4 regions of the Exiguobacterium sp. UBA3968 genome follow, and region 1 is predicted to be linked to each of the others. Evidence: riboswitches for the same ligand, from Rfam matches in the RefSeq annotation. Region 1 holds a riboswitch; each other region holds the start of a gene.
What was found. A riboswitch is a leader RNA that binds a small molecule or an ion and turns the genes downstream of it on or off. The one in region 1 is predicted to bind S-adenosylmethionine.

Region 1 (3,209 bases):
ATCAACGATCGGGCTAAAACAGAACAGATCCTCGCGCTCTCCACGAACGAATGCGCCACCGTGCGCGTAGATCGCGACTGGAAACGGTCCTTCCCCCGGCGGATAATAGAGATCGAGTTGTAAGGTACGGTCTCCCACTTGTTTGTAAGTGAGTGTCCGCGGTGCGAGTTGTTTTTCTGTGATTGGCAAGGCGGGTTCAGTCCACCGAAGTAATGCACCGTAATTGTTCCAGATACTTGCTCCCGCAGCTGCCGTCGTTAGTAGTGCAGCTCCCCCCATTAGCCATGCAGTTTCACGTTTCACTTGATCACCTCCAAAAGACGTATCAATTCCTTCATTTTATTATCCTTTTACCCCGTTTTAAAAGAAGTCGAACGTCTCGGTATTCGTACTTGACGCTTCTCAAACGTTCCGCTATAGTGAAAAAGTCCAAATCGGAATAATTACGTTTTAATAACGGAGGTAACATATAATGAAAAAAATCATTCCTGCTTTAACGGTCGCATTCGCGAGCGCAAGTATCCTCGCAGCTTGTGGATCAAACACCGATTCATCGACTTCAGATGATAAAAAGACGGAAATCTATACATCGACGTTCGCAACAGCTGCCATTGCCCGTGAAATCGGTGGTAATCAAGTCAACGTCAAGATGATCGTCCCACCTGGAGCAGATCCGCACTCCTATGAACCGACGTCAAAGCAACTCACTGAGATTGCCAAAGGTGACCTTTTCCTTTTGACAGGTACGACACTTGAACCCTATTCAAAAAAAATCCAAGAGAGTCTAAAAGGCACGGACGTCCGGTTCGTCGAGACGAGTAAGGATGTCACTTTGCTGGAATCGGATGCTACGCTTCACGCACATGAAGAAGAGGGACATACAGAAGATGAGCATGCGCACGAAGAAGCAGGGCACGATGATCACGCAACTGATGAACATGCGCACGAAGAGGAAGAACACGATCATGGAAAATACGATCCACACGTCTGGCTTGATCCTGTCAACGCCAAAGCAATGGCACGTTCTATCACAGTCGCCTTATCAAAAGAAGTACCAAAAGACAAAGCAACATTCGAAAAAAACTTGAAAGCGTTCGCTCAGCAGGCTGACGCACTCGATAAAGAGTTCAAGCAAGCCGTCGCTGACGGATCAAAAAAAGAACTTCTCGTCACACATGCAGCTTACGGTTACCTCGCCGAACGATATGGTTTCACGCAGCTTCCAATCGCCGGAATTTCCCCTTCCGATGAACCCTCACAAAAGCAACTGGCTGCTTTAGTGAAAGAAGCGCGGATGCATGATTTGAAATACGTCGCGTTCGAAGAAACGGTTTCACCAAAGGTTGCGCGTGTCATCCAAAAAGAAATCGGAGCTAAATCCGTGACGATCCATAACCTCGAGTCGGTGACGAAATCGCAGCAAAACAGCTCGTATTTTAAGTTGATGGAAGAAAACGTCCAGACGTTAGAACAGGCACTTCAGTAAAGTACAGTTGACACGCGTTACTCAATGCGGTACGGTAAGAAACGTGTTTTACAACAATTGAATGACTTCTTTTTATCGCGAGAAACGGAGGGACTGGCCCAATGATGTTTCGGCAGCGGACGATTTGATTCGTACTGTGCCAAATCCAGCAAGCGAAAGCTTGAGAGATAAGAAGAGCGTCTTTATTTCATAAAGACCTCCTTCTTTCTTGCGAAGGGGTCTTTTTTTGTATCTTTGAGAAACGAGGTATCAACAATGAAAGAAACGATTACGCCTAACAAATGGGCACTTCTTCCGCTCGTCGTGTTCCTGGTCCTCTTCATCGGAGCCGGTATCTTCTATGACGATTTTTACAAATTTCCGATTCTGATCGCCGCTTTGATCGCGTTGATCTTTGCTGCAATCATGACGAAAGGATCGATCAATCAAACGGTCGAACGTATCGCAACCGGTGCCGGAAATCCTGATATCATGATCATGGTCTTCATTTTCTTATTAGCCGGTGCGTTCTCTGGAACAGCGGAAGCGATCGGCGCAATCGAAGCAACTGTCAATGCTGCTTTGACGTTCTTACCTCCTTCACTCCTGATGAGTGGGATATTTGTTATCGCAGCATTCATCTCGATGGCAATGGGTACCTCGACAGGAACGATTGCCGCACTTGCTCCAATCGCCTTCGGTATTCATGAAGCAACAGGTATCAACGTTGCGATCGCAGCAGCGTCAGTCGTTGGTGGTTCGATGTTCGGTGATAACTTGTCGTTCATCTCGGATACGACAATCGCTGCCGTTCGGACACAAAAAACGAACATGCGCGATAAATTCCGGACGAACTTCATGATCGTTCTCCCGGCTGCCGTCTTAACGGTCATCTTACTCGCGTTCGTTTCTGGTTCTGGCGATGCGGCAGCAGCTAAAGCATTCGAGTTCTACAAATTAATTCCGTATCTCGCCGTCATCGTCCTTGCACTATTTGGTGTCAATGTCATTCTTGTTCTCGTCGGTGGCACATTGCTCACTGGAATCATCGGTATGATCGACGGTAGCTTTGGCTTAAGTGGGTTCGTCCTTTCGATGTCTGAAGGAATGATGGGCATGGCAGAGATTTCCATCTTGACACTCCTCATGGGTGGTCTCGTCAGTTTGATCACGTTCAATGGCGGAATCGCCTACTTGAAAGAGACGTTGACGCGCAAGATTTCACAGCGTCGCGGTGCTGAATTCAGTATGGCAGCACTCGTCAGTGCGACGAACCTCGCAACGGCGAACAATACGATCTCGATTCTCGTCGCTGGACCACTCGCGGCTGAAATCGCTGATACGTATGAAATCGACCGCAAGAAATCAGCGAGTATTCTTGATATCTTCTCTTGTGGTATTCAAGGCATCATTCCGTATGGGGCACAACTGCTGATCGCAGCAGAGTTGACGAAGACAGCTTCACCAGAACTGATTCCGTATCTGTTCTATCCGTTCCTGCTCTTCGTCTGTGGATCGATTGCCATCATCTTTGGTTTCCCACGTCCGAAAAAATCAGTTGCTCAACAGGAAAAAATCTCTTCTTAACCAACGACAGGTCCGATCATGGTGATCGGACCTGTTTCATTATTTTTTCTGCTTCGCTTGTCGTTCTAAAATCAAATACGCGATTGCTGGAAGTGGAAACTGAAGGAGTCCCGCGCCTCCCCATACCCACGGGTTACGTCCTGATTTTCGTGCACTG
Region 2 (3,209 bases), on a different contig from region 1:
GTATCTCCGTTTCGTGTAATCCGGTCCGCCCCGACGATGATTGCATCGATCTGTTTTTCTTTCAGCGTATGGGCGACCATGTTATCTGTAATTAGCGTGACATCGATGCCGGCACGTTGTAGCTCCCATGTCGTCAGTCGTGCTCCCTGCAGTAATGGTCGCGTCTCACTCGCAAAAACAGATAATTCAATGCCGCGTTCTTTTGCGATATAGAACGGCGCAAGTGCTGTTCCATAAGCAGCGGTCGCAATCGATCCAGCATTACAGATCGTTAGGATCCGGTTGCCTGACTGGAACAATTCCAGTGCATGAATCCCGATTTGACGTGACGTCTGCGCATCCTGATCGTATAAGGCAATCGTCCGCTGCTCGAGCCGTTCGCGGATCTCTTCTACCGACGTCCCGTCTTGAATGATTGGATTCAATTGATCAAGGACATTTCGTAAGTTAACAGCCGTTGGTCGTGTCGCGAGTAACGTCGCTGATGTCTCAAGCAAGGCTTGCTTATAGATCGACAGTTCTGCTTCAAACCGGTACGCCTCTTGAACGAGTACGAATCCGCCAAATAAACTGATCGCAGGCGCCCCTCGGACGCGCAGTTGTTTAATCGCTTCGACCGCTTGTGCAAGATCGGTAATGACTTCATAGTGTTCTTCCTGCGGTAGACGTGTCTGATCGAGAATCGTCAAGACACGGTCTTCATAACGAATACTTTGAACGAATGTACTCATCGGCTAAGTTCCTCCGTTACGTCGAAGTTTCGTAAATCATCAAATGTCCGGCATTCGGTCCGACGTTTGATTAACGCCGATCCTAAACGTAAAGCATGTTGTTTTCGTTCTAGTCGTTCCGTCATAGAACTAATCGTTTCTAAATCAGCGACTGGTGCGAGTCCGATCGTCCGACGAATCAGTTCGCAACCGGCAAAGCCGAGTGCATCCTGCAAGATCGTGCTCAGTACATCGTCGACGAGTCCCGATGTCCGGAATGGTTCGACGGCTTCGCGTTCCCATAAGGCGCGGAACGTCGAAGCGAACGTCAGCCAGAACGTATCGATGTCGCGAATCCGGGCATCACGAAGTGCTGAATAATCCGGGTATGCTGCAAAGAATAAGTGGGCGATGAACTGTCCGACATCGAATCCGAATGGACCATAAAAGGCGAATTCTGGATCGATGACTTTCGTTTCTGTTGCCGAAGCAAAGATGCTTCCTGTATGTAGATCGCCGTGTAGCAACGCATCTCCTTTCGTGATGAAAAGCGCTTCGAGTTTTGCGACTTCGCGTTTCAACTCATCGTCCGCCCACAGACGTGCCACCTCTTCTTCAAGCCCGGCTTCAATCTCGTTCGTCTCCGCGTCATGGAACGGATCCGTGAAGATTAATTTTTCCGTGATGTCGCACAAGTCCGGATTGTAGTACGTTCGGGCGACGCGTTTTTTTTCAACCGGACCAAGCGCAAAGTCCGATGTATGGAATAAAGTCCGAGCGAGATAAGAACCAATATGTTCCGCAAGCAACGGATACTGTTCACCTGCGAGTAAACCGCTTCGAACGATTGTCAGATGTGAAAGATCTTCCATGACCGTATACGCCTCGTCGTGACTAGCATGAAAGACACGCGGTACGAACGGCACGGCATGCCGGGCGAATTCACGGAGTGCGGATTGCTCGATCCACGCCCGCTCGAGTGATAGTGGCCAGCTCTCACCGACGACTTTCGCGTACGGGAGTGCTTGTTTTAGAATCAATCGATGTTCACCTTCTCGAATTCGAAAGACAAGGTTCAGATTGCCGTCGCCAATCTCTTCTGCTTCGACGGTTCCGTCGCCGATCAGTCCTAGTGAGCGGACCCGTTCGATCGCGTCCTGTTCTGTAAATGCTTTGTATGTCATCTCAGTTCCCCCTATGTGATACACGAAAAAGCGCCTCTTTTCGTCATCGAAAAGAGGCGCAGGAAAGTCACTGCGTCCTCTTATCTCTCAGACGAAACGTCTGTTGGATTTAGCACCGTGCCAAGTGGTCGGTTGCTGCGGCGTCATCGGGCCAATTCCCTCTGCCAACTCGCGATAAGAGTCGTATGTAGTTGTCGTGTGTGATATTGATTTGAATCTTACGCAATCCTCTTCCCTGCTGTCAAATCGAAATCAAGCAGAAACGGATATCGTTTTCGCTCCATATATAGAAAGAGTATTTTCAAAAAAATAAATTTTCTAAAAATAGTTTGACAAGTCGTGACTCTCATGTAAAAATTGCAATTAGATTTCACAATTTCATCCAATTCTTATCAAGAGCAGACGGAGGGACAAGCCCTACGATGTCGCAGCAACCGACCTTTTGGCACGGTGCTAATTCTTGCAGCTACTAAGCTGACAGATAAGAGTCCACGTTCGAATCATTCATGGTCTCTTGTCGCTGACAAGAGACCATTTTTTTATTGAAGGAGGAAAGACATGGCTTACATCACAGCTACTTATCAATTGACCGCCCGCGATCGACTGGAGCAACGCGCCGAACAACTCGCGCTTGGTCTGACGGTTGGTTCCTGGACGGAGCTGAATCATCTTGAGCAACAACAACTCGCCTCATTCAAAGGAGAAGTCGTACATACGGAAGAGCGCGACGGTAAAGGCTATATCACGATTCGTTACCCGGAACACAATGTATCGCGCGACTTTTCTGCGATCTTGACGACCGTCTTCGGGAAACTCTCACTCGACGGTGAAATCAAATTAACAGAACTGCTACTACCCGATACATTCACGTCGGATTTTCCAGGTGCGAAGTTCGGGATCGAAGGGGTTCGTTCCTTGATTGGTGTCGAAGATCGTCCACTGTTAATGAGCATCTTCAAAGGGGTCATCGGACGCGATTTATCGTTCCTTCGTGATCAACTCGAAGGACAACTTGCTGGTGGGATCGATCTCGTCAAGGACGATGAGATCCTATATGACAATCCGTTGACACCGACGATTGATCGGGCACGGATAGGACGTGAGGTTATCGATGCTCATTTCCACCGGACCGGTAAACGTGCGTTGTATGCGATCACACTTAGTGGTCCCGTCTTTACGCTCAAGGATCAAGCCAAACGATTGATTGACGCTGGAGCAACTGCTTTCTTGTTGAATACCTTCACATACGGACTCGACGTCTTACGTGAATTGGCAAGTGATCCGGAGATCAACGTTCCCATTTTCAATCATCCGG
Region 3 (3,209 bases), on a different contig from region 1:
AAATTCCGAACAGTTACGTTCCGTTACAATTCGAAAACGAAGAGAACCCAGTCACGTATCAGCGGACACTCGGTCCTGAGCTGATGGCGGACTTGCCGCATATCGACTGGTTCGTTGCCGGTTGTGGTTCAGGTGGTACGTTCGCCGGAACAGCGGACTTCTTAAAACAACGTCTCGGTACAAAAGCAGCAATCGTTGAACCGGAAGGCTCCGTCTTGAACGGTGGTCCAGCCGGTCCGCATAAGACAGAAGGTATCGGTACAGCGAAATGGCCAAGTCTCGTGCCGCGTGAGCTCGTCGACGAGATTCATACGATTTCCGACCGCGATGCGTTTGACGCGGTCCATACACTCGCTGCTCGCGAAGGATTACTCGTCGGTAGCTCAGCAGGGGCAGCGCTCGTTGCTGCGCTTGATATCGCAAAGCGTCACCCCGGCAGTACAATCGTCACCGTCTTCGCAGACAGTGCCGAACGCTATTTAAGCCAACAAATCTTTGAAAAGGTGGACGAAACTCATGCGTAAGAAGACAGCATTGATTCATGGAGGAACAGGTGTCGATCGGGCAACAGGAGCCGTCACACCTCCAATCTATCAAACAAGCACATACAAGCAAGATAAAATCGGTCAACTTAAGGACGGATACGAATACTCACGGACAGCGAACCCGACACGGACGAGCATCGAACGATTGATTGCGGATCTTGAAGGTGGCGCACGTGGTTTTGCGTTCGGTTCTGGGATGGCAGCGATTCATGCTGTCTTCCACTTGCTTGAGTCTGGCGACCACATCGTCATGACGGACGATGTCTACGGTGGTACGTTCCGTTTGATGCAACGCGTCTTACCGAAGTTCAACATCCAAGTGACGTTCGTCGATACGACGGATCTTGCAGCAACGGAAGCAGCGATCCAAGACAATACGAAGATCGTCTACGTCGAAACGCCGACGAATCCGTTGTTGAAAGTAACGGACATCGCAGCAATCGCAACTATTGCAAAACGTCACGATCTTAAACTCGTCGTTGATAACACGTTCGCGACACCATACCATCAACAACCACTCGCACTTGGTGCTGACATCGTCTTGCACAGTGCGACGAAATACATCGGCGGACATTCAGACGTCGTCGCTGGACTTGTCGTCGTCAAAGATGATGCGCTTGGCGAAGAGATGCACTTCATCCAAAACTCGACAGGCGGCGTGCTTGGACCGCAAGACAGCTTCTTGCTCGTCCGTGGTCTACGTACGCTCGGTATCCGAATGGATGCGATCGAAGAGACAGCGCATGATCTCGTTGCGTTCTTACAAGCGCAAGACATCGTCTCGAACATCTTCTACCCAGGACTTGCATCGCATCCTGGTCACGACATCCAAGCGAAACAAGCGACTGGATTTGGTGGGATGATCAGCTTTGATGTCGGTTCAGCAGCGAACGCAGAAAAACTCGTCGAGGCGACACATTTCTTCACACTTGCTGAGAGTCTTGGTGCCGTCGAGAGCCTGATTTCCGTTCCGGCACGGATGACGCACGCGTCGATCCCAGCAGAACGTCGGGCAGAACTCGGCATCACGGACGGTCTCGTTCGGATTTCAGTTGGACTTGAGGATGCGGAAGATTTGAAAGAAGACTTAACACGTGCTTTCACGTTCCTCGAAAAAGTTTCTGAAAAAACTGTTTGACAACAAAAATAACCCCTGCTAATATTCAGAATATATTCTACAAACTTAATACCGAAACTCTTATCGAGAGTGGTGGAGGGACTGGCCCGATGAAACCCGGCAACCGCGGATCTAATCCGAAGTGGTGCTAATTCCAGCAGACAAAAGTCTGGGAGATGAGAGCAAATGGTTTTGTGTACTGAAAAGTGCGCGCGTTTGCTCTAAAACGCGCGCACTTTTTTTATTTTAGGAGGGACAGTTGTGATTCGTTTACAAGACGTAGGAAAGATTTATCGCTCAAAGCGCGGAGCGGTCGAAGCCGTCGCGAATGTCGATCTGACAATCGAGCGCGGTGAAATTTTTGGAATAATCGGTTATTCCGGAGCAGGGAAATCGACCTTGATCCGATTGTTGAATATGCTCGAAGCACCAACGAGTGGTTCGATTCAAATCGATGGTGTCGAAATGACATCACTGAAACCAAAAGAATTACGAGGCGTCCGCAAGAATGTCTCGATGGTCTTCCAGCACTTCAACTTACTCTGGTCACGGACTGTTGAAGAAAACATCATGTTCCCACTCGAACTCGGTGGCTTCCCGAAGGCTCGCCGTAAGGAACGAGTTGCGGAACTGATTCAACTCGTTGGTTTGGATGGACGTGAAAAAGCCTATCCGTCGCAATTATCGGGTGGTCAAAAGCAACGTGTCGGTATCGCTCGGGCACTCGCATCGAACCCGGACGTTCTCTTATGTGACGAGGCAACGAGTGCACTCGATCCGAAGACGACGGACTCGATTCTTGAGTTACTCGTCGACATCAATGAAAAATTGAAACTGACGATTGTCTTGATCACACACGAGATGCACGTCATTCAAAAAATCTGTCACCGGGTCGCCGTCATGGAGGCCGGTAAAATCGTCGAACAAGGACCGGTCGCAGAAGTCTTCCGTCATCCGAAGCAAGCGATGACGAAGGAATTCGTCAAACAATTGACGTCGCCATCGGAAAACGAGTTGACGTTCGCGAAACTCCGCGAACGCTACCCAACCGGAAAAATCGTTCAGTTGACGTTCGTCGGATCGACGGCGGAAAGTCCGATCCTCGCGGAAGTCATGAAGGATTCACCCGTCCTGTTCAATATCATCGGCGGAAACGTCGGTCAATCACAGGAAGGGGCGCTCGGTACACTGTTCATTCAGTTAATCGGGGAAACAGAAGCAACACAAGCGGTCATCACGAAGCTTCAAGCCAGTGATGTTGAAGTGGAGGTGGATCACCGATGATTTCATTCTTTGACAACCTAGACTGGGACATGGTGTGGGAAGCGACAGGCAGTACGATCTATATGACGGCAGTCGCTGGTCTTTCGACATTCGTTCTCGGTTTGATCATTGGTTTATTATTGTTTGCGACAAATGAAGAATTGTTGTTCAAAAATCGGGCGTTTTATTCGATCTTGAGCTTGATCGTTAACGTCTTCCGTTCGATTCCGTTCATCATCTTACTGATCTTATTGATTCCATTTACGAAAGCAGTCGTCGGTTCG
Region 4 (3,209 bases), on a different contig from region 1:
TTCTTTGATGATGAGATCGTTCAAGTCATCGAAGCACTTGCGCAAGACGGAAAACGCGTCATTTGTGCAGGACTCGATCAGGATTTCCGGGCAGAGCCATTTGGCAAGATGCCGGAATTACTGGCGCGCGCAGAATTTGTGACGAAACTTCAGGCGATCTGTCTCTCATGTGGCGATCCGGCTTCCCGGACACAACGTTTGATTGATGGAAAACCAGCGAACTATGATGATCCGATCATTTTAGTCGGCGCTTCAGAATCGTATGAGCCACGGTGCCGCCACTGCCATGAAGTGCCAGGAAAGCCGAAGCCGCTCCAAACGATGCAGCACCAAAAAGGATAAACAAAAAAGACGAACCGATGATGGTCGTCCTTTGATGTAACAGCTGTTCGCTTCTAAGTGAAGACGAATAGCTGTTTTTTTTTATTATCCCGTTTCCTGTGAGAAACGACTCGAGCGTTCGATGAAACGAATCGTCTCACGCACGATCAAATCCTGATCATGATCGAGGGTCGCGACGTGGTACGAGTTGAGGAGACAGTAGATTCGTTTATCATTCGTCCCGATATGCTGATGCAGGTAATCCGAGCTCGACGGCGGAACGACGTGATCGGTCGCCGAGTAAAGAATCAATGTCGGTAGAAGGATCGATCCAAGGCGTCCTTTCGTCTCATCCATCAAGCGGACGAGTTCGAATGCACAACGACTCGGAACGAGGTCATAGATGATTTCGAAAGCAGACCGTTTGATATCCGGTGCCCCTTCAGGTAAGTACTGTGGACCATCTTCAAACGACAGTGCTTCATAAGACGGAACGGAGAGAGCGGCATTGATCGTAATGATGCCTGAAAATGGAATCCCGTCAGCGGCGAGCGATAGTGCGAGCGTCGCGCCCATCGATTGACCGATGACGAAGACTTGATCGCATGTTTCTTGTAAACGTGCATAGCCGTCTTGCAGGCTCTGCTTCCAACATCGAGCAGTCGATTGTTCGAACTCACGGACGTTCGTCCCGTGACCACGCAAACGTGGAGCATAGACAGTGAATCCTTTAGCAGCAAATGCCTCACCGACGTCCCGAACACTTTGCGGGGTCGCATTAAAACCATGACAGATTAAAATGCCGATCGGTCCACCTTGAAGATAAAATGCTTCAGCACCAGTCAATACAGGATAGTTCATCATTACTATTTTTCCTCCATTCGTGAAAAAAACTCGTCAACGTCACTGCTTGGACGCCCACGAGTTTTTCACCGTATCATCCAAAGCCGCGCTTTGCTGGTCGGAGCACCTTACAGATTGCAGGTTGCCGTGAAGTCATAGAGCCAGGTCTCTCGTTCACTCTTGATAAATATCATATTGGAATTGTCGGATTAATCATTGAAACGATGGTAGCACGACCGAAAATGCCTTGTCAAATCGTTCTGGACGAATCGTGATTTGTTCTTTCAGCTAACTCATAACTTATGACTCAATCGATATGCGCCAAATGGATTATTTTTGCAAAGTTGGTTGACTTTTAAAGGTTCGACCCGTAATGTAAAAATTAGTTTTACGACATAAGCAACAACGCAACAACACACATACGAATTTCATACCGCAATACTTATCCAGAGAGGTGGAGGGACTGGCCCTACGAAACCTCGGCAACAGACTCATTATGAGCACTGTGCCAATTCCATCAGACAGATGTCTGAGAGATGAGTGGAGTGGATTCTGCCATTGTGCGGATCCAGGTCTCTTCTTGTTTCTCAAGAAGGGACCTTTTTTGTTGAATGAAGGGGGAAAACGGAATGATTGCATTTCATCAAGTCAAAAAAACGTACGTCACGAAGGATCAGACGATCGCAGCACTCGACGGTGTCGACCTGACGATCGAGAAAGGCGAAATCTTCGGTGTCATCGGCTTTAGCGGTGCCGGGAAAAGTTCATTGCTCCGCTGCGTCAACCTGTTAGAACGACCGACGTCAGGAACAGTGACGGTCGACGGAGAAGATTTAACACAACTATCACCAAAAAAATTACGCCAAGCGAAACAGCGGATCGGGATGATCTTTCAACACTTCAATCTATTGAATGCAAACACGGTCTTTACGAACGTTGCGAAACCACTCGTTCTCGCAGGTGTCAAGAAAGACGAGATTCGTCGCCGGGTGACGGAATTACTCGAATTCGTCGATCTTGCGGATAAGGCGGATCATTACCCGGATCAATTATCCGGCGGACAAAAGCAACGTGTCGGCATCGCCCGGGCACTAGCGACGCAACCATCCGTGCTCTTATGTGACGAAGCGACGTCAGCACTCGATCCTCAGACGACACATCATATTCTCCAGTTATTAAAACGCATCAATGCGGAATACGGGATCACCATTCTCTTGATCACCCATGAGATGGGCGTCATCCGGGAGATTTGTGACCGGGTCGCCGTCATCGAAGCCGGGAAGCTGATCGAGTCAGGAACAGTCTTTGATGTCTTTTCGAATCCGCAGACCGAGACAGCGAAAAACTTCGTCCGCTCCGTCATGCATGATGAAATTCCGGCATCAATTCGTCAGTTGATCGAGTCACGGAATGCGCATCCGATCTATAAGATTCATTTTCTCGGACATCACACCGGGCAACCACTCTTATCGCAAGTCGCAAAACGCTTCGACGTCGATGTCAACATCCTGCACGGTAGCATCACGGAGTTACAGGAAACACCGTTCGGTACATTACTTGTTGAACTGATCGGTGAAACAATCGAAGTAAAACGGGCCTTACAGTACATCGATCAGGCACAGGTGACCGTCGAGGAGGTGCTTGCTGATGCTAGTTAACTACAGTGATATCTGGACAGCATTTTTGCAGACGATGACGATGGTGTCAGTGTCGTTATTATTTTCAACTTTGATCGGTTTACCACTCGGCATCCTGCTCGTCGTCACCCGGAAAGGGGCATTGCTCGAGAACGTCCCGCTGTTCACATTCTTCAACAGTATCGTCAATATCTTCCGTTCAATTCCGTTCATCATCTTACTTGTTGCGATCATCCCGTTGACACGGTTGATCGTCCAGACGTCGATCGGAACCGAAGCCGCAATCGTCCCGCTCGTCTTTTACGCCGCACCGTACATGGCGCGTCTGATCGAGAGCTCGTTACTTGAAGTCGATAAAGGCGTCCTTGAGGCAGCAGAAGCGATGGGCGCGACACCGTTTCAAACGAT

Region 2: linked by a shared signal. The riboswitch ahead of mtnK (S-methyl-5-thioribose kinase) and the one ahead of B3S86_RS12835 (Na+/H+ antiporter NhaC family protein) in region 1 are both predicted to bind S-adenosylmethionine.
Region 3: linked by a shared signal. The riboswitch ahead of B3S86_RS10510 (methionine ABC transporter ATP-binding protein) and the one ahead of B3S86_RS12835 (Na+/H+ antiporter NhaC family protein) in region 1 are both predicted to bind S-adenosylmethionine.
Region 4: linked by a shared signal. The riboswitch ahead of B3S86_RS12295 (alpha/beta hydrolase) and the one ahead of B3S86_RS12835 (Na+/H+ antiporter NhaC family protein) in region 1 are both predicted to bind S-adenosylmethionine.

Annotation. Positions count from the first base shown of each region.
Region 1 is NZ_DGCW01000007.1:14,101-17,309, forward strand. Features, by position in the region: gene B3S86_RS12825 (alpha/beta hydrolase) at 1-303, opposite strand, end outside; gene B3S86_RS12830 (metal ABC transporter solute-binding protein, Zn/Mn family) at 473-1,486, shown strand; SAM riboswitch class I at 1,556-1,660, shown strand; gene B3S86_RS12835 (Na+/H+ antiporter NhaC family protein) at 1,742-3,052, shown strand; gene B3S86_RS12840 (hypothetical protein) at 3,092-3,209, opposite strand, start outside.
Region 2 is NZ_DGCW01000004.1:16,871-20,079, forward strand. Features, by position in the region: gene mtnA (S-methyl-5-thioribose-1-phosphate isomerase) at 1-731, opposite strand, end outside; gene mtnK (S-methyl-5-thioribose kinase) at 728-1,894, opposite strand; SAM riboswitch class I at 1,972-2,075, opposite strand; SAM riboswitch class I at 2,281-2,382, shown strand; gene B3S86_RS00275 (2,3-diketo-5-methylthiopentyl-1-phosphate enolase) at 2,453-3,209, shown strand, end outside.
Region 3 is NZ_DGCW01000005.1:1,693,745-1,696,953, reverse strand. Features, by position in the region: gene B3S86_RS10520 (PLP-dependent cysteine synthase family protein) at 1-524, shown strand, start outside; gene B3S86_RS10515 (bifunctional cystathionine gamma-lyase/homocysteine desulfhydrase) at 517-1,683, shown strand; SAM riboswitch class I at 1,741-1,845, shown strand; gene B3S86_RS10510 (methionine ABC transporter ATP-binding protein) at 1,924-2,946, shown strand; gene B3S86_RS10505 (methionine ABC transporter permease) at 2,943-3,209, shown strand, end outside.
Region 4 is NZ_DGCW01000005.1:2,058,920-2,062,128, reverse strand. Features, by position in the region: gene B3S86_RS12300 (thymidine kinase) at 1-342, shown strand, start outside; gene B3S86_RS12295 (alpha/beta hydrolase) at 427-1,185, opposite strand; SAM riboswitch class I at 1,253-1,354, opposite strand; SAM riboswitch class I at 1,604-1,707, shown strand; gene B3S86_RS12290 (methionine ABC transporter ATP-binding protein) at 1,794-2,822, shown strand; gene B3S86_RS12285 (methionine ABC transporter permease) at 2,812-3,209, shown strand, end outside.